Regions from separate parts of the Virgibacillus natechei genome, predicted to be linked through region 2. Evidence: a T-box and tRNA genes for the amino acid it is inferred to sense, from the RefSeq annotation. Region 2 holds a T-box; the other holds one or more tRNA genes.
What was found. A T-box is a leader RNA that pairs with one kind of tRNA and senses whether it is charged. The one in region 2 lies ahead of serS (serine--tRNA ligase), so its partner is inferred to be a tRNA-Ser.
Positions count from the first base shown of each region.

Region 1 (10,655 bases), 1.8 Mb from region 2:
TTACACGAAATCCTTTTATGGGTGTTTTAGCTGGTATTGTTGTTACCATACTTTTGCAAACGAGTACTGGAACAACAGTGTTAACAATTGGTTTAGTTAACGCAGGATTTATGAAATTTAGACAAGCCATTGGCGTCATAATGGGGGCTAATGTAGGTACCACTGTTACAGCATTTATTATTGGTATAGATATAAGTGCCTATTCCCTTCCTATTATTGCTGTTGGTTGTTTTATGTTGTATTTCTTTAAAAATATAAAAGTCAATAATATTGGACAAACTGTGTTTGGATTTGGTGCAATATTCTTTGGAATGGATTTGATGAGTAGTGGGATGTCACCATTGCGCAGCCTAGAAGCATTTCAAGAGTTAACGGTAAGCATGAGTCAATCACCAATTTTAGGTGTGGTGATCGGGACGGTATTTACAATGATTGTACAAAGTTCAACTGCAACGATAGGGGTACTTCAAGGACTGTACGGACAAGGGGCTATGGGCCTAGATGCTGCACTTCCTGTATTGTTTGGTGATAATATTGGGACAACAATTACTGCTGTAATAGCGTCTTTAGGAGCATCTGTAGCAGCTAAAAGAGCAGCATATACACATGTTATTTTTAATTTGGTAGGAGCTTTAGTCGGACTTATATTATTAGGAATATTCACACAGTATGTGGCCTATTTACAGGGTCAATTCAATTTAAATCCTGAAATGACGATAGCATTTTCTCATGGCAGTTTTAATATAGCCAATGCTATAATACAATTTCCATTTATTGGGGCATTAGCGTGGATTGTAACAAAAATGGTTCCTGGTGAAGATGCAATTGTAGAATATAAACCAAAGCATTTAGACCCTATTTTCATACAGCAGTCTTCCACACTGGCACTCGATCAGGCTAAATCAGAAGTAATACGAATGGGCGAGTATGCGTATAAAGGGCTGGAAGAAACAAACCTTTACTTAACAACACAACAGCAAAAGCATTCTGAAACAGCAACCCAAATCGAAGGGGCTCTAAACAATTTGGATCGCAAAATAACCGAGTATCTAATTGCTATTTCTGCAGAATCGCTGTCAGAATTGGATAGTTCCAACCATACAGCACTAATGGATATGGTCCGGGATTTTGAGCGTATTGGAGATCATTTTGAAAACATTCTTGAGTTAATTGATTATAAGATAACAAATAAAGTATATTTAACCGAACAAGCACAAGAAGACCTTAATAATATGTTTGATTTAACCATTTTGACTGTAAAACAAGCAGTGGAAACACTTAATAGTTCGGATAGAGAGGATGCACTTGCAGTTATACAGAAGGAAGATCAAATAGATAAGATGGAACGAAATTACCGTAAGAAACACATCATACGTATGAATGAGGGACTGTGCAGTGGATCAGCAGGTATTGTATTCGTTGATATTATAAGTAATTTAGAGCGTATTGGTGATCACGCTGTAAATATTGCTGAAGAAGTATTGGAAGAATAGTTCAGTAAGGAGTAGGGGCTTCGCTCTTACTCCCTACTACAATTTTACATTTTTAAACAATTAATTTTAATTAGTGTTGAAATCCATAAATGAAAATGCTATAGTATATAATGTCGTTTCAAACGTGATGAACGAAATATTAACGAAATGTTAATTTAAAAGTTTTAAAAAAGATATTGACAGATCTTGTCATACATGATAAATTATATTTCGTCGCTGTTAATTTAAATGTTTCGTTATTATACAGTAATTTGAAGGATATTCGATGAATTATTAAGATAAGTTCTGCAAATTTTTTTGATTATTCCACAGTAGCTCAGTGGTAGAGCTATCGGCTGTTAACCGATCGGTCGTAGGTTCGAATCCTACCTGTGGAGCCAGAATGGCGGTGTAGCTCAGCTGGCGAGAGCGTACGGTTCATACCCGTAAGGTCGGGGGTTCGATCCCCTCCGCCGCTACCATTTTAAAATTACATGGCGATCGTGGCGAAGCGGTTAACGCACCGGATTGTGGCTCCGGCATTCGTGGGTTCGATCCCCATCGGTCGCCCCATATAAATTAAGTAATAAATGAATTGTTCTTTTGCCGGACCCTTAGCTCAGTTGGTCAGAGCTATCGGCTCATAACCGATCGGTCGCAGGTTCGAATCCTGCAGGGTCCACCATATAATAATACTAGGAGGAATACCCAAGTCTGGCTGAAGGGATCGGTCTTGAAAACCGACAGGGGTGTCAAAGCCCGCGGGGGTTCGAATCCCTCTTCCTCCTCCATACATAATCTAAGTAAGTTAATAAGCTTATTTATAATTATTTATACAAACGCTTAAAGTTAAAAATTTCCAAAAAATAACTGAACAATAAAATCTACACATGGCTCGGTAGCTCAGTCGGTAGAGCAACGGACTGAAAATCCGTGTGTCGGCGGTTCGATTCCGTCCCGAGCCATCACTTATTAACAAGCTGCTAATTTGCTTGTTTTTTTATTGTTCTAATTATAATTACTATGTTTTGTCGAATGGTAAAAAGGATATAGTTAATATATAGAAGGTTAATCATTAGAAATTATGCATAAAATTTGCATCTAAAATAAAGCTCTGATAACCTTTACTTTAAAGGGTGAATTTTCAATCCTTTAGAAAAACAGTACTTATTAGAGGAGGAATTTGGAATGGCAAAATTTGAATTACCAGAACTACCTTACGCATATGATGCGTTAGAACCAACAATTGACAAAGAAACGATGAACATTCACCATACGAAGCACCATAATACGTATGTTACGAAGCTGAATGGTGCTCTTGAAGGGCATTCAGACATCCAAGAAAAATCACTTGAGGATCTCTTGAGTAATTTGGATGCTGTACCAGAAAGTGCTCGTACGGCAGTTAGAAACAATGGTGGTGGACATGCTAATCATAGTTTATTCTGGAAAATTCTTTCCCCTAATGGTGGCGGAGAACCATCTGGAGAATTAGCAGACAAAATTAATGCAAAATTTGGCAGCTTTGATAAATTTAAAGAAGAATTTGGAAATGCTGCAACTGGTCGATTTGGTTCAGGCTGGGCATGGCTTGTTGTTAACAATGGAGAGCTAGAAGTTACAAGCACACCTAATCAAGATACACCAGTGATGGAAGGTAAAACGCCAGTGCTAGGCTTAGATGTTTGGGAGCATGCATATTACCTTAAGTATCAAAACAAACGCCCTGATTATATTGCTGCATTCTGGAATGTAGTGAATTGGGATGAAGTAACAAAAAATTATAATGAAGCAAAATAAATATAAATAAAAAACACGAGATATAGTTCTCGTGTTTTTTATTGCATAGGAAACTATAGAATTTAAAAGCTGTGGATAACTTATACACTGGAATAGCCACGTCCAGCTCCAGCGCCCAGCAACTATCAAACTTCACACTCCTCCACTACGATAAAGAAGACTTGCCGATTGGCTCCGCCAGAGGCTTAGTCGCACTTATGCCCTGTGGGTGAAAAGAAGACTTACTGATTGCCAAGCCGGCAGGCGCAGGCAGAAGTAAAGTCGCACTTATACCCTTGTGGTGAAAGTCAACATCTACTCACTTCGTTCGTCGTGTTTCCTTTATCTCATTGCGGAGTGGAAGTTCAACTAAAACCGCCACTTTGCGTGGCAACGTTGAACCACCCGCGATGCGCGGGCGCAGTTTGTACGTTGCTAAACGGGCGCTTGCGCTTTTGTTCTTTTGGTTGATTTAGTTGTTTATTTTTGGATTATGGACTTTTGCATATCTAATATTCATTTGCTCACACTATTACTAATTAAAAAAGGAGTATTGAGGTATGCGAAAAGGTCTGCAGCTATTTCAAAATAAAATAGATATAAATCGTGATTTATTACTCTTGTTATCCGTTGGAGGTCTCTATTTTTTAGGGATATTCCTGTCTAATACCTTTGTAAATATATACTTATGGAAACAATCAGGTGATTACATTACCATTGCTGTATATAATTTAGGCATATATTTATTTCAACCAGTTACATTTGTGTTAGCGGGGAAACTTGCCAAAAAGGTTGATCGTGTTATTGTCTTAAGATTAGGTGTAATATTTTTATCTATATTTTTCTTGAGTGTATTAATTATTGGAGAAAACGCATCAACCTATAATTTTTTATTAGGGAGTCTGTTGGGAATAGGATATGGCTTTTACTGGTTGGCATTTAATGTATTAACCTTTGAAATCACAGAGCCTGATACAAGGGATTTTTTTAATGGGATTTTAGGGGTTTTGCAATCGTTTGGTGGAATGATTGGACCGTTGTTAGCAGGTACAATTATCGCAAAAATGACCGAAAATGCTGGTTATACCACAATTTTTACGCTTTCGTTCATCTTGTTTATTTGTGCTGTGGTATGCAGCTTCTTTTTGAATCGTCGTCAGGCGGAGGGAAGCTTTCACTTTAGGCGAATATTGGAAGAGAGACATCATAATAAAAATTGGAATCGAGTTTTAAATGCTCACTTTGCACAAGGTTTAAGGGAAGGTATATTTGTATTTGTTATTACGATTTGGGTTTATTTAGTAACAAATAGTGAGTTCGCTTTAGGTATGTTTAATTTGTTCTTATCTGGACTTTCGTTAGTGTTTTATTTTGTGGCTACAAAATTTATAAAACCCTCAAGGAGAAAAAAGGCTATTTTGATTGGATCTTTCATTCTTTATTTTTCCATTTTTATAATCCTATTCGAAATTAGTTTTATGCATTTAATCATTTATGCAATAAGTATAGGTATTGCATATCCAATTATCAACGTGCCATATGTATCAATGACTTATGATGTAATAGGCAAAGCCTGGAAAGCTAAAGACCTACGAGTAGAGTATATAGTGGTTCGTGAATTATTCGTTAACGTAGGCAGAGTAGTTACCCTTGTTATTTTTCTTATAGCAGTTTCTATTTTCTCTGCTGAACGGGTTATTCCGTTATTATTGGTTATTTTCGGTGCTGGGCCTTTGATCATATATTTCTTTATGAAGGATATATACCTGACAGGTACTAATAAAAAAGAAGTACTGATAAAAGATCAGATTACAGACGAAGAAAATCGTTAATTTTGTTCGTTTTTAATGAAATAAATGATATAATGGGTATGAAGTAACTTGTATGGGGGAGAAAATATTGGAAAGAAAGAAAAAGAAAAAAGCACAGCTTCCCTTCCGGTTAAATATACTATTCTTTGTTGTGTTTTTAGCTTTTTCTGTACTAATTCTTCAGTTGGGGATTGTGCAGATTTTAAATGGGGAAGCTTTTCAGAATGAAATAGATCGAACCACCGAAGATACGACGAAAATTCCAGTTCCACGGGGAAAGATATATGATAATAACCACAATGTTGTCGTGGACAATAAACCGTTATATTCGATAACATATACACCAGCTAAAGACGTACAACCAGATGATCGAATGGATGTAGCCGAAGACTTAGCTGAATTGATATCCATGGATGAGGAATCTATCGATAGTATTACAATAAGAAATAAACAGGAATACTGGTATCTGAAAAATACAGAAATTGCAGAAGGCCGTGTGTCCACTGAAGAGGCAGAGGAAATGGATAATGCTGAATATTATGATACAGTACTAAAACGAATTACGGACGATGAACTCGATGGCTTTTCACGAGAAGAAGAAGAAGTAATAGCGATTAAGAGTGAACTTGACAAAGCCTATTCCTTAACACCTCAAATTGTGAAAAATGAAGATGTAACACCAGAAGAGTACGCACGTGTAGCTGAAAACCTTGACGATCTACCGGGAATTAATGCTACAACTGACTGGGATCGTGAATATCCATATGACGATACGTTTAACAGTCTTCTTGGCTCCATTACCTCACAAGAACAAGGGATATTAGCTGACGAAGAAGATTATTATTTAACAAGAGGTTACAGCAGAAATGATCGTGTTGGCAGAAGTGGATTAGAAGAACAGTACGAAGAAGAGTTACGAGGCAGAAAGGAACAAATTGAATATTCAACTAATAATAGTGGTGCAGTAGTTGATACCAAAAGAGTTGTTGAAGGTCAACGTGGAAATGACTTGGTTCTAACGATTGATATGGAATTTCAAGAGCGTGTGGATGAAATTGTCCGCGATGAACTAGATAAAGCGATAAGTGAAAACCCATATGAAAATCGTAATTTGGAGGATGCGCTTGCTGTTGTTATGGATCCACAAACCGGTGAATTATTAGCCGTGTCTGGACAAAGTTATGACAGCGAAGACAATGAGTTTAGTAATACTGCATATAAAGCGTTATATGATGCACACATACCAGGCTCTACAGTAAAAGGTGCAACAGTATTAGCCGGATATGAGTCTGAAGTTATTACACCAGGCCAAACGTTTTATGATGAACCTTTAGAAATGCCCACTGGACCATCAAAGGGTTCATGGAGAAATTTAGGCTTAGTAAATGATCTGGACGCCTTACAGCAATCATCTAACGTATACATGTTTTATACTGCGATGCGTATGGGCGGAGAGTATAACTTTAAAAATGATGGTTCAGCAATTCCATTTGATCGAGCTGCTTGGCAAGAGATGCGGAATTATTACCGACAATTCGGGCTTGGCGCTGAAACAGGTGTTGATTATCCATTTGAGTCTACCGGCTATGAAGGGCTGTCCAACAATAATCCAGGTAATTTTATGGATCTTGCCATCGGGCAATATGATACATATACGACCTTGCAGATGGCACAATATGTATCAACGATTGCTAATGATGGGTACCGTGTTCGCCCACATTTCTTGAAAGAAATTCGAAATCCGGTCGCTTCAGATGATAACTTGGGGGCAGTCTACAAACGTCATAACACAGACGTACTTAATCGAATTCAAATGGATCAAAGCCATATAGAGCGCGTCCAGGAAGGATTCCGTCAAGTGTTCCAAACATCCAATGGTACGGGTTACAGCTATTTTGGAGATAAGGATTACAACCCTGCCGGTAAAACAGGAACAGCAGAAAACGAAGCATATGATGATGAGGGAGATTTTGATCAATCTACAGAGAATCTCAGTTTAGTCGGGTACGCACCTTTTGATGAGCCGGAAGTAGCTTTTGCGGTCGTTGTTCCACATACTGGGGAAGCTAGCGGAATCAACCATTATATCGGAGAAGGAATTATGGATGCATATTTTGATCTAAAAGAAGACAGAGATGAAGAGCACGAGGAAAATGAAGAAGATGAAGAATAAATAATTTTAAAAATACGTGAAGCCTAATTAAATGGCTCGCGTATTTTTTTTATCTAAAAAACGGGCTCTTCACCAAAATCTATGGTTGATATAAGTGAATAATTATGGTAATGACACAAGTTAGGAGTCTTGGACAGAAGTCTTATCATCAACGAGAAAACTGAGCTTTATGAGGATGAAAATCCGCTCTGGAAATATACTTCGCTTTCCGTGGGCGGCTGGTGTTTAATGCATAATAAAAGTACAGAGTATTGCAACCAAAATGTTAGAAGGTTGTACAAATAAAAAAGGCTTGCCAGCCCTAACAAAATACCCTACCGTTAATAGCGACTAAACAAATTAATGGTGGAGGTAAGTGAAAGGATGCTAGCAATGCCTGAAGTTAATCATATCAAAAATTTACGTAATAATAAATCACTATCAATTAATGAAATAGTAAAACGAACCGGTTTTGCTTGGAAAACCGTTAAGAAATACGCGGATGAAGATCAATTACCCGAGGAAAAAACACCATTTAAAAAGGGTATGATGCATGAAGAAAAATGGGGAGAAATTGTATCTGACTGGCTAATGGAGGACCAAGCACTTAAAAAGAAATTGCGAAGGAATAATAAGAATATATTTAAACAATTACAGCAATTAAAGTTCCCAGGTTCTTACCGAACCGTTTGTAACTTTATCGCTGAATGAAAAGACAAAATGTTAGATGAAACTGACACAGTAAAAGAGGAATATGACAGGTTAACACATCCCCCAGCGGAAGCACAGATAGACTTTGGAGTTACAGAAGTTGTACATGAAGGGAAAGTAAAAGATATCCATTGTCTGATTTTGAGTTTCCCCTTTAGTAATGGAGGCTTTGTAACACCATTGCCAGCAGAAAATCAAGAGTGCTTTTTGGAAGGTATTAAACTACTTTTTGCACAAGTCGGCTTTGTTCCGAGGGAATTACGGTTAGATAATCTATCAGCAGCCGTTGTAAAGGCTAGAGGTCATGGTCAGGAAACCATTTTCACTGATGGTTTTCAACGATTTGCCAGTCACTATGGATTTGAGCCAATAGCCTGTAATCCAAGAAAGGGAAACGAAAAAGGGCATGTAGAAAATAAGGTTGGTTACGTTCGATATAATTTCTTTACGCCGTCACCGGTTGTTCAGGATTTGACGCACTTGCGTGAGTTATTGTTCAAACATTGTCAGGATGATCATTTAAGAATGCATTATAAAAAGGGAATTTGTATCGCTGATCTCATAAAGGAAGAAAAGAAATATGGTCTCGCATTACCTGAGAAAGAGTATCCAGTATTTAATAAAACGCTGGTTTCGGCTAATAAATATGGTGAGGTAAGAATTGATGGAAAGGAAATCCACATACCGAATAGTTATCACTATACACAATTGTACGTAATTAAGTACTGGGATGACTTTAAAGTGGTTTCTCCGCAAGGAGAAATGCTTTATAAGGGACCTAGACCATATATGAATCGTTCTAGAGAAATTCCATGGCAATCCATTTTGAAAAATTGGATGAGGAAACCAAGATCAATTACCTATTCTAGATACTTCCCATATCTTCCAGGAAGAATCGCGCATCATTTGAATAGTGAATCAATGAAACTCAGAAAAGAACGTGCCGACTGGTTACAGAGTTTAATAATAAAATACAGTATGCAAGAAATAGATGAGCGTTTCTATGAATTGTTAGCAGTAGATGATAAAGAAAATGGAAATGAATCATTACATGATTCGATTGCACATCCGTATGATGTAAATTGGAGTATCTACGACTCCCTTCAACCTTTAAACCATTCGTTGAAAGGAGAGGAAGTAGAGAATGTCTAATTTGATTAGAGAGAAATGCAAATCGTTACGTTTAGCATATGTTGCAGACATATATGAGCAGATTCCCTTCGAGAATCCTGAGCAGTATATCTCGGCTTTATTACAACAGGAATTAGAACATAGAGAGGTAGCTAAAGGAGAGCGTTTGATCAAAAAGGCGAAATTCATGAATGAAAAAGAATTAGAGGATTACCGGTGGAGTGAACATATTCGTTTCCCTCCACAATTGGATAGAGAAAGTCTCGAATCACTATATTTTATCGATAAAAAAGAGAATCTAATTTTAACAGGTGCACCTGGGACTGGAAAGTCTCATCTGGTTACAGCGCTTGGGCGGAAGGCATGTAGATCTGGATATGAAGTCCGTTTCTATCGAGTGGCTGATTTGGTAGAACTACTTGAAAAATCTTGGAGAGAAGGGCGCTTTCAAGCCTTACGCAACAGGTTTAATAAAGTAGATATGGTTATTTTAGACGAGATGGGATATGTTCCATTTAGTAAGGAAGGCGCTGAATTATTATTCCAATTGATATCTGATTGGTATGAGAGGTCTAGCCTTGTGATTACCTCCAATTTGGAATTTAGTCAATGGAATAGAATATTTGTAGACGCACGTTTAACAGCTGCATTAGTGGATCGAGTTATTCACCACGCACACATTTTGAGCTTTACTGGAGATAGTTATCGCGTCACACATGCGCTTTCGAATCATCAATCATAATAAAATATGGGCTGGCAAAGTTCTAACCTTTTCATTGCAATCTTGTAACCTTTTAGGTTGCAAAACACAGCTGGTGAGCCTCCTTGTGCTACCGCACTGCGGAGTCTCACCTATGCCTTTCCTCCCACTGGAGTCTGCGTATATTTCCTCCGCTAAGTCACTGCATCATTCTTCTATAGCATTAATCTTTTTACTTTTGTCCAATGCTCCTAGCGGAGGAAAAACACGGAGACTCCTATGGGAAAGCGCAGTGTGAAGACCCCGCAGAAAAAGTGTTCTTCTTTTTCGAGGAGGCTGAGGACAAGCCCATGGAAAGCGTAGTGTTTTCCCGCAGCGGTTACTATGATTCATGATTACACCTGTTTGTCAACCCTAGATTTTGGTGTTGATCCAAAAAACGATATTGCAGCATTTATTTAAACATGCTGCAATATCGTTTAATTTGCAATGACTTCAGCTATTTCATAAAAGCTCATATCACTTGATAGGTCGTATTCACCTAATTGAATATATAGGCTATAGTCTTCTTCGTCCAAGTATTGATTAAAATCATCTGCATCATCCACTATTTGGTTTTCAACTAATAATGGGCCAATATCAGAGGAAGGCATCCCAGGTTCAATGGTTAATGTGTAGGAGTGTTCGTTCTCCTCTTCGGATTCATCTTCTTCGGTTTCTTCTGTATCTTCTTGATCGTCTTCATTATTATCCTCATTAACAGATAGCGAAATATAATCTGATTCTGTTAGAACTCGATAGCCTTCTTCTTCGACAGCAGGAATCATTTCATCAACAACTGGTAATTGTTCTGTATCATTCGGCGTTTCAAAAAAATAAACGCCGACTAGCATAATGAC
Region 1 is NZ_CP110224.1:2,084,294-2,094,948, reverse strand. Features, by position in the region: gene OLD84_RS10980 (Na/Pi cotransporter family protein) at 1-1,493, shown strand, start outside; tRNA gene OLD84_RS10975 (tRNA-Asn) at 1,799-1,873, shown strand; tRNA gene OLD84_RS10970 (tRNA-Met) at 1,878-1,954, shown strand; tRNA gene OLD84_RS10965 (tRNA-His) at 1,970-2,045, shown strand; tRNA gene OLD84_RS10960 (tRNA-Ile) at 2,081-2,157, shown strand; tRNA gene OLD84_RS10955 (tRNA-Ser) at 2,171-2,263, shown strand; tRNA gene OLD84_RS10950 (tRNA-Phe) at 2,365-2,437, shown strand; gene OLD84_RS10945 (superoxide dismutase) at 2,661-3,272, shown strand; gene OLD84_RS10940 (MFS transporter) at 3,812-5,083, shown strand; gene OLD84_RS10935 (peptidoglycan D,D-transpeptidase FtsI family protein) at 5,151-7,235, shown strand; gene OLD84_RS10930 (hypothetical protein) at 7,599-7,925, shown strand; gene OLD84_RS10925 (IS21 family transposase) at 7,935-9,077, shown strand; gene istB (IS21-like element helper ATPase IstB) at 9,070-9,798, shown strand; gene OLD84_RS10915 (hypothetical protein) at 10,236-10,655, opposite strand, start outside.
Region 1: it encodes a tRNA-Ser, which carries the amino acid that the T-box ahead of serS (serine--tRNA ligase) is inferred to sense. The anticodon was not compared.

Region 2 (10,655 bases):
CAATATTCAACCCTTGATACACAAGTTGTCATGCAGTTTATTAAAAGTTTGGCTGATTTTTCCATAGGGACAAGGGTTAGCCTTTCCAATCAAGCGACAGGTGAAATTGTCTTTATTGAAAACAAATATCCAACCAGACCAATGGTTAAATTAGATGCGACCAATGATATTATAAGTTTAAAGGATAAACTGGATCTCTATATTGAACAAGTGTTATTATAGTCACCTAACGTTCCCATTTACAAAATCGGGAATGGTATAGTAGACTACCTGTTATATTAATGAATAGGCATTGTAGGAGGTTACATACATGAATACAACAACTTTTATACCAATTATTATAGGAACTGACATAAACGCCTACAACATGGCTATCTCATTTCACCAAGCATATGGTATGAAACCAATATTAATCGGAAAACAACAAATGGGATTTACCGATATCAGTAACATAATTGAAAAAATTGACATCCATCCAAACCTAGCAGATGAGGGGCAATTTGTTCCTATTATGACGCAATTGGCAAAGGATCTTGAGTCCACAAACAAAAACCTAGTTTTAGTAGGGACAAATGATGTATATGTTCGATTGATCATTGAAAATGAAGCAGCATTAAAGCCCTATTATATGTTTAATTACATCAATGAATCATTAATGAATAAACTGCAAAATAAATCTAACTTTTATAAAGTTTGTGAAGAACATGGAATTGACACACCTACTACTTATTTTTATGATTGCAGTAAATCTGAGCCATTTAATGAAGAGATGATGTACCCTGTTATCATAAAACCAAGTAATGGTATTGCTTATTATGACCATCCGTTTGAGGGACAGAAAAAAGTATATCGAGTTGATTCAAAAGAAGAGGTTCAGCAAGTAATTGATAGGATCATCGCAAGTGGTTACCAGGACGAGCTTATCATTCAGGATTTCATTCCAGGAGACGACACGTACATGTGGGATTCTGTTATTTATGCGAATTCAAAAGGGCAGACACAGCTCGTTACATTCGGACAAGTGGTGCTTCAGGAACACACGGATACAGCTATTGGAAATTACACGGCCGTCATTACACGGTATAATGAGGATATGATGAAGAAATTACAAACCTTCCTGGAAGCTGTTGGCTATGTTGGTTTTGCTAATTTCGATATAAAGTATGATGTTCGTGATGATAAATTTAAAGTATTTGAAGTAAATATTCGACAAGGAAGATCCAGTTATTATGTTACGTCACTCGGTCACAATATGGCTGAATATATCGTGGACGATGTTATGTATGAAAAAGAAAAACCAATAACTTATTTAAACAAAGAATATTTGTTTACGGTTGTTCCTAAAATTGTCCTTCGTAAGTTTGTAAATAACGAAGCTGTTCGTGATGATGTAAAACGTCTAATTAAAGAAAATAACTATGAAAATCCTTTATTTTACAAGAAAGATCGCAACCTAAAGCGCAAAATCTATTTGTTTTTACGCCAGGTCAATTATTATCGTAAATACAGAAATAATAAATGGGATGGTTAAGCGTTCTGTATTAAGAGAATGGAGCCCTTTGAAGCAGCCATTCCCCAATTAAAAAGGTAATCTTTTCAACGGAGAAATTTAAATAATGGGATATGATGGCATGATCCATGTCATATTGTGTAGAAAATAATTCTGCCCAATACTCTGTTTCATAGCGACTAATCATACTTAGATTATATAAAAGTAAATAATGAATCATAATTTCATGTATGGGCAAAAAGAGCTCCCTGGTACAGGGGAAATACACTTCTTGTTTATCAAGGTGGAAGTAAAAAGGGCCAGTAGAATGCTGAATGGGCTTTTCTATCTCAACAAGAAGGTGATCCTTCGTTGCATTGGTATGAATGGACGGTACATGCATACCAACGCGCTGAAGAAACGCTCGCTGCGTCAAATGATAACGATCTAATAAATGGACTGGAAAAGCTAAGGAAGTTGATCCTATCTTGCCAACGGATACACAATGTTCTTCTTGTCTATGGGCGAAAAAATCTTCCATTTCAGGAATTAAACCAAGCAGCACATTCATTTTAATCTTTGAGAAAGAAGGCGTTGTTGAATTGAATAAATGGTTGTGTGTATAGCTAAATAAACCATTTTGCTGGATTTTAACTTCATCGTCAACAAACGTATAATGTTTCTTTTTCCGCTTTCTCGAACTAACCCCATGCGCTAAAATAGTAGTGGATTCTGGATAGTTTGGGCGATTTGTTAATAGGCATGCCTTCAGCAAATGACCCAGTCCATAAAAATATAAAATCGGTTTTAATCTGATATCCACTTTTTCACCTTCTTTTAAAAACAACTTACCTTGATTAAGGTAATACATAAAACTTCCACTGTTTTCAAAGCTCTTTTTTTCGGTATCAATATCTGGTAAATCCTTATAACAATTTTTTAAATAGAGTTGGCTGGTTTTTATGGTTTGCAAATAGGTGTAAATAGATTCTATTGATTTTTTACTCATATCATTTCTCCTCCGCAAACAATTACAATATTTCGAATCAATTTAATTTTTATTAGTGGTTGAAAAAGGTTAATTGATAGCGTATTGTATATTAAAAAACTTGGCATTCACCAAGTTTTTAGGTGAATTGTCATCGTTGCATTTATGCAGAAAGAAAGTATGATATACTTTCTTTACTGATAAAATAGAATTTCCTACGTAGCTTAACCAAGTATACGATCAGCATACATAGATGGAGGAGGATAAAGATGCGGGAAGATAAATTTGCTAAAGAAGGATTAACGTTCGATGATGTGTTGTTAATGCCAGCTAGGTCAGAGGTATTACCAAAGGATGTTGAAGTTAGTACAGTACTGTCAGCTAATCTTAAATTAAATGCTCCTTATATAAGTGCTGGCATGGACACCGTAACGGAAGCGGAAATGGCAATAGCAATGGCTCGACAAGGTGGATTTGGTGTCATTCATAAGAATATGTCAATTGAAGATCAGGTAGAGCAAGTTGACCGTGTGAAACGTTCAGAGAGTGGGGTTATAACGAATCCTTTCTTCCTAACTCCAGAACACCAAGTATATGATGCCGAACATCTCATGGGGAAATTCCGCATCTCAGGTGTGCCGATTGTTAATACAATCGATGAGCAAAAATTAGTAGGAATATTGACGAATCGTGATCTTCGTTTTATACAAGATTATTCGATTATGATTTCAGAAGTAATGACAAGTGAAAAACTTGTTACAGGGCCAGTAGGAACGACTTTGAAAGAGGCTGAAGAACTTCTGCAAAAATATAGAATTGAAAAGCTACCACTTTTAGATGAAACAGGTATTTTAAAAGGACTAATTACGATAAAAGACATTGAAAAAGCCATCGAATTCCCAAATGCTACAAAAGATGCACAAGGTCGATTAATTGCAGGTGCAGCTGTAGGTGTTACAGGTGATGGCATGAAACGAATTGAAAAATTAGTTGAAGCTGGTGTAGACGTCGTCGTTATCGATACGGCACATGGGCACTCTGGCGGTGTTATCAGACAAGTAGAAGCAGTTCGGACTGCCTATCCAGATCTGGACATTATTGCAGGAAATGTCGCAACAGCAGAAGCCACAAAGGAATTAATTGAAGCAGGTGCATCCATTGTAAAAGTAGGTATTGGCCCGGGATCTATTTGTACAACGCGAGTAGTGGCAGGGGTTGGCGTACCACAGATAACAGCTGTACATGATTGTGCAGTTGCAGCAGGGGAATATGGTGTTCCTGTTATTGCAGATGGTGGTATTAAATACTCTGGTGATATTGTAAAAGCATTAGCTGCGGGCGCGCATGCGGTTATGCTTGGAAGCATGTTTGCAGGGGTTGTGGAAAGTCCTGGAGAAACGGAAATATTCCAGGGACGACAATATAAAGTATACCGGGGAATGGGATCCGTTGGGGCCATGGAAGCAGGTTCAAAGGATCGTTATTTCCAAGAAGGTTCAGATGTGAAGAAACTGGTTCCAGAAGGTATTGAGGGAAGAATTGCCTATAAAGGTCCGCTTGCAGATACCATTCACCAGTTAATTGGCGGCTTGCGTTCCGGTATGGGATATTGTGGAACAGGTACGATTGATGCCTTACGAAATGATTCCCGTTTTATACGAATAACAGGTGCAGGTTTACGAGAGAGCCACCCACATGATGTACAAATTACGAAAGAATCACCGAATTACTCGGTATTGTAAACGAGTAGACAACATCGGTCGTCGCCAAATTTCGCAGCGAAAGGCAAAGCTTGCACTTATTGTTGTTTTTGACACAATTTTTATATGATAGCATACCGCTGCGGAAATACACTACGCGCACCTTAGGGTGACCCGTGAGCCTCCTTGCCCTGGCAAAGGGTATGTCGACGTTGTTCGCAAAGAACGGTTTTAGTCGACCTTCCTTAGGAGAGTTCTGCGGGGTCTCACTTTGGCCACTGTTCCCGCAGGAGTCTCCGTGTATTTCCTCCGCTGGTAAGGGGAGTTAAAACTTCACCAAAATTGCTTGATTATATAATAAACAAAGCCATGCACTTTTATAATGGTTGATTGGAGCGGAGGACCCTTGACTCCTGCGGGAATAGCACGTGTCTGAAGACCCCGCAGAGTGCTTTCCTCGAGGCAGGTTAAAGTCGCGACGTCCTGGGACTGCGCGTAAATGCTCGCCCCACCGAAAACATTTGTCGCAACACCTGCACTAGCACGTCCTGTGCTTCGAAGGCTGAGGCCGTGCCCGCGGAAAGCAACGTACGCAGCGGAAAGAAACCCAACGGGTACATTGCAGTTTATATCAACTCTCTCAGAAAGCAACAATACTTGTAAAAGAGCCTTTGTTAAAAAATAGATGGGACTATTACCGTCTATTTTTTTATTTTTTTCTGTGGTAAAATAATAGAGGTGTATGATTTAATAAACATATTAAAAATTAAGGTGGAGGTACGGGAGAGTGAAACAAGACATAAAGAAAAGACTAGCATTTTTAATAGTAAGTATAGGGATGACGATTCCACTAGTTATACAGCCGTTATCTACTCAAGCAGCTGATAATTTGGATTTGAATGCAGATTCAGCTATTTTAGTTGATGCAGAGACAGGAAAAGTTTTATATGCAAAAGACCCCGATGTAGCCTTACCGCCAGCTAGTATGACGAAGATGATGACCGAGTATCTTGTATTGGAAGCGATCGATTCAGGTGAAATTAGCTGGGATACAACAACCGAAATTAGTGATTATCCATATGGTATTTCTGCAAATCCGTTATTTTCAGGTGTAGGATTACGACAGAATCATGAATATACGGTTGAAGAATTATATAATGCAATGGCGGTTTTTTCCGATAATGCTACAACAATTGCACTTGCTGAATTGATAGCAGGATCGGAAACTGAGTTTGTGACGTTAATGAATGAAAAGGCTGAAGAACTTGGTCTTCCTGAATATGAATTCGTAAATTCAACCGGACTAGACAACGCTTCTTTAGGTGATGATCGTCCAGAAGGAACAGAACCTGATGGAACGAACTTGTTATCAGCTAGATCATCAGCTTTGCTTGCTTATCATTTAGTTAATAATTATCCGGAAGCACTGAAAATATCAAGCCAAACGGAAGTAGAGTTTGGGGATGATACACTCATAAACTTAAATTGGATGTTGGACCATGATGCTACTTTCTTAGAACAATTTCATTTTGAAGGTATGGATGGACTAAAAACAGGAAATACAGAACTTGCAGGTTATACGTTTACAGGAACAGCTGAACGTAATAACAATAGATTAGTTTCGGTAGTAATGAAAACCGATAGTGAAGAAGAACGTTTTAATGAAACCGAAGAACTTCTGGAGTATGGATTTGAAGAATTTGAATCACAGGAGTTATTTCCTGCTGGCTACCAACTTGAAGATGAACAGATAGCGGTAGCTCAAGGAAAAGAAGATGTAATAGATGTTTCAACAGCTGAAGCATTTACTGTCCCAGTTAAATCTGGCGAAGAAGAATTATACAGCGTTAGCTATACCATTAATGAAGAGAACTTGAACGAAGAGGGTGAACTAGCTGCTCCAATTGAAGCCGGGGACACAGTTGGCATTGCAGAACTTGTGTATGATGGTGAAGCAGATTATGGGTACATTTTTGAAGATAGAAGTGATACAGTTGATTTAGTAGCAAATGAAGATGTAGAAAAAAAGAATTGGTTCATGCTCACATTAGGTGCAATTGGTGATTTTTTCAGTAATATATTTACGACAGTAGTAGATTGGGTTAAAGGGTTATTTTAGTTAAATTTGATGATGAATAAATACTCGAGGGGGATAAACAATGACGAACAGAGGTACAGAACGTGTTAAACGAGGAATGGCAGAAATGCAAAAAGGCGGCGTGATTATGGACGTCGTAAATGCAGAACAAGCAAAAATCGCAGAACAAGCAGGTGCAGTGGCGGTTATGGCACTGGAACGCGTTCCATCTGATATACGTGCAGCAGGAGGCGTAGCACGTATGGCTGATCCAACAATTACAGAAGAGGTAATGAATGCTGTATCTATTCCGGTTATGGCAAAAGGACGTATTGGCCATATTGTTGAAGCTCGAGTCTTAGAAGCTATGGGTGTTGATTATATTGATGAAAGTGAAGTATTAACACCAGCAGATGAGGTTTATCATCTTAATAAATCTGATTATACCGTACCATTTGTCTGTGGTTGTCGTAATTTAGGAGAAGCAGCACGTCGCATTGGCGAAGGGGCCTCTATGCTTCGTACAAAAGGTGAGCCTGGTACAGGGAATATTGTAGAAGCGGTGTCTCACATGCGAGAAGTGCAATCCGAAGTTCGTAAGTTGAGTGCAATGTCAAAGGATGAAGTGATGACATTTGCCAAAGAAATCGGTGCACCATATGAGCTATTATTGGAAATCCGCGAAGAGGGTCGCTTGCCTGTGGTGAACTTTGCAGCAGGTGGTATTGCAACGCCAAGTGACGCAGCATTAATGATGGAATTAGGTGCAGATGGTGTATTTGTAGGATCTGGAATCTTCAAATCGGATCACCCAGAGAAATTTGCAAAAGCTATCGTTGAAGCAACTACCCATTATAAAGACTATAAATTAATTAGTGAACTATCAAAAGGTCTTGGTACAGCAATGAAAGGTCTTGAAATGAGCACGATTGAAGCTCATGACCGTATGCAAGATCGGAGTGAATAATGAATAATCTCCCTCCATTTTTGAAGTGGGAGTCTTACAGCCAGTTACACTGCAGGAAAGAAGGAATTGCTTATGACAACGATTGGTGTTCTAGCATTACAAGGTGCAGTTCGTGAACATATTCGATCGATAGAAGCATGTGGTGCAAGAGCAATTGAAATTAAACACAAAGAGCAATTAGAAGTAATCGATGGATTGATTCTTCCTGGTGGGGAAAGCACTACGATGCGTAGACTGATTGACAGCTATGACTTTTTCGATGCTATTGAAGCATTTGGTAATCAGGGAAAACCAATTTTTGGCACATGTGCGGGATTGATACTAATGGCACGTGCCATTGATGGATCAAAAACGGCACATTTAGGTTTAATGGACATGAAGGTCGCCCGAAATGCATTTGGTCGTCAGGTCGCAAGTTTTGAAGCAGAGCTGGAAATTACGGGAATTGCTGCTGACTTTAATGCAGTGTTTATTCGTGCACCTTATGTAACCGAAGTCGGTCCAGAAGTGGAAGTACTAGCAACCTACCAGGACCAGATTGTTGCAGCTAAACAAGGACATTATATTTGTACAGCTTTCCATCCGGAGTTGACGGATGATAATCGTTTTATTGCATATTTTGTGGAAATGGTGGAAGAATCATTAGAAAGTATGGCACTTGCAGGCCTTTAGGCTAATACCCTTCGTTACACGTATGCAGTGGGAAAGATTATACAAACACTTGCATCTTGGTAAGAAGTTGGATATTATATAACATAATATAATGCAATGAAATCCTTTAAAAGTATTGATAGGAATTAGTAATAGCTTATTTATCAGTAGAGAGTCGATGGTTGGTGCAAATCGATGGTAGTAGGCTGTGAATCCATCCTTGAACTGGTTTATGGAAATCGATGGTCTAAAATCCGTCGGTGTAAGTAAACCCGGTTATGTTCCGTTATACACGAGAGCCGGAAGAGTTCAACTCTTCAACAAGGGTGGCAACGCGGGAATTATACTCTCGTCCCTATATTTATTAGGGACGGGAGTTTTTTGTATTAGCAGTTAAGAAAGTATAAAAACTTTCTTACTGCATAAGTGCAACTAAGGCTGTCATCTAAAGGCTTGGTGACAACCAAGTTTTCTAAAAAATATAAGGAGGCAATCAATATGTTAGACATGAAACTTCTACGACATCATTTTGAAGATGTAAAAGCAAAACTAGCTCATCGCGGTGAGGATTTATCCGACCTGAATAAGTTTGGTGAGCTTGATGAAAAACGCCGTAAATTAATCGCTGAAACCGAAAGTCTAAAAGCGAAGCGTAATGAGGCATCAAAGCAAATTTCTGCACTGAAAAAAGACAAAAAAGACGCAGAACCAGCGATCAAAGAAATGCGCGAGGTTGGTGAGCAAATTTCCACGCTTGATATAGAGCTAAAGGAGATTGAAGAAAAACTGGATTCTATCATGCTATCCATTCCAAATATCCCCCATGACAGTGTACCGATTGGAGAGGATGAAGAAGATAATGTGGAGGCTCGTACATGGGGAGAGGCTCCGAAATTTTCTTTTGAAAAACAGCCTCATTGGGATATCGCGACGAATCTTGATATTTTGGATTTTGAAAGAGGAGCGAAAGTGGCGGGAAGTCGATTTGTCTTTTATAAAGGGCTTGGCGCAAGACTAGAGCGTGCGCTTTTAAACTTCATGATGGATCTGCATGCAGATGAGCATGGATATGAAGAAATGCTGCCGCCATATATGGTGAATCGTACGAGCATGACAGGTACCGGTCAGCTGCCTAAATTTGAAGAGGATGCCTTTCGTATAGATGATTGGGATTACTTTTTAGTTCCAACAGCAGAAGTTCCAGTGACAAATTACCATCGCGAGGAAATTTTATCCCCAGAGGCTTTACCGAAAAAGTATGTTGCATTCAGTGCAAGTTTCCGTTCAGAAGCTGGATCTGCCGGACGTGATACACGCGGATTAATTCGCCAGCACCAATTTAATAAAGTAGAGCTTGTTCATTTTGCAAAACCAGAAGACTCTTATGAAACGCTGGAAACTTTAACCGGTAATGCAGAAAAAGTACTACAGTTGTTGAATTTACCATACCGCGTAATGAGCATGTGCACAGGGGATTTAGGATTTACCGCTGCAAAAAAATATGATATTGAAGTATGGATCCCAAGCCAGGACACATACCGGGAAATTTCTTCTTGCTCGAATTTTGAGGATTTCCAAGCAAGGCGTGCAGGTATTCGGTTCAGAAGAGATGCAAAAGGAAAACCGGAATTTGTTCACACGCTTAACGGATCCGGACTTGCCATTGGTCGAACGGTAGCAGCTATTTTGGAAAATTACCAGCAAGAAGATGGATCTGTTGTGGTTCCAGAGGTATTGCGTGCTTATATGGGTGGGAAGGATGTTATTAAGTAATTCATCTTTTCGTAAGTATTGGGACTGCGCTTACTCGTCCCACCGAAAACCTTTGTTGCTTTTAAATCGTCGTAGTTGATTTAACACTGCTACATAGTGAAAATCCTTTTGCAAACGTTGGTTGAGAGCAGAGATTCGCTACGGAAAACACATTTCGCTTTCCGCTTAGCATACATTTTGACAACGAATTAACAGTATAAATAGCAAGCAAGCACAGATTATTTCTGTGCTTGCTTAAATGTAAAATTGCTCTTTTTTCCATAATTTCGCCCTTTAATCAAAAATGGTAAACTCATTTATCTCTATCAGATTTCTCTTTTTTGGACAAATAAAACCATAAAAGTAACATAGAAGTAGTCAAAATTAATGGTGTAAAGTTTACTTCTACCTTAACAGCAAACTTCAAATACAATTGAAACATTAAAGTTAAAGATGTGTTTTTCTGTAATCGTTATATTTTTGAATCTTATTTCCACATGCCTCTTATTAAGATTCGGTACTTCTATTTCTTTCATACCATACTTGGAAGATATAAATAATAATAGAAAGGGATATAAATATCAGTACTACTGTTACATTTGACATATTCCCGGAATAAATTTCTGCTTTTCTCCAAAGTTCTAATACTAATCCAAACAGACAATTAGCAATTATATTAACAATAAGATAAACCCAAAACTTACGGAAAGTGAAACGGAAAATCCATATTGTGATAACCCAATATGCGCTAAATATTATAGGAACTGGTGTTACCTGATCCCAATTAAAAAGAGATTCTTCATACCTCCACCAGTTGTATTCCCAAGCAATTGAATAAAGAATAGTATTTATAACAGTTACAAAAAGTGCAACGGATATATATCTTCTTATAATCGTCTGACCTAGAAAGAACAAAGAAACTAACGGAATAATGAATATTAACCAAGCAAATACATTAATCATTGGAACCTCCCCTTTAAGGCTTATAATTATCTTTCCCAAAAGGAAGTTTTTATTCCAGAAAATGGCCC
Region 2 is NZ_CP110224.1:10,286-20,940, forward strand. Features, by position in the region: gene OLD84_RS00040 (HD-GYP domain-containing protein) at 1-222, shown strand, start outside; gene OLD84_RS00045 (carboxylate--amine ligase) at 311-1,531, shown strand; gene OLD84_RS00050 (YaaC family protein) at 1,542-2,498, opposite strand; gene guaB (IMP dehydrogenase) at 2,747-4,219, shown strand; gene OLD84_RS00060 (D-alanyl-D-alanine carboxypeptidase) at 4,965-6,296, shown strand; gene pdxS (pyridoxal 5'-phosphate synthase lyase subunit PdxS) at 6,337-7,221, shown strand; gene pdxT (pyridoxal 5'-phosphate synthase glutaminase subunit PdxT) at 7,294-7,893, shown strand; T-box leader at 8,000-8,232, shown strand; gene serS (serine--tRNA ligase) at 8,371-9,645, shown strand; gene OLD84_RS00080 (hypothetical protein) at 10,132-10,587, opposite strand.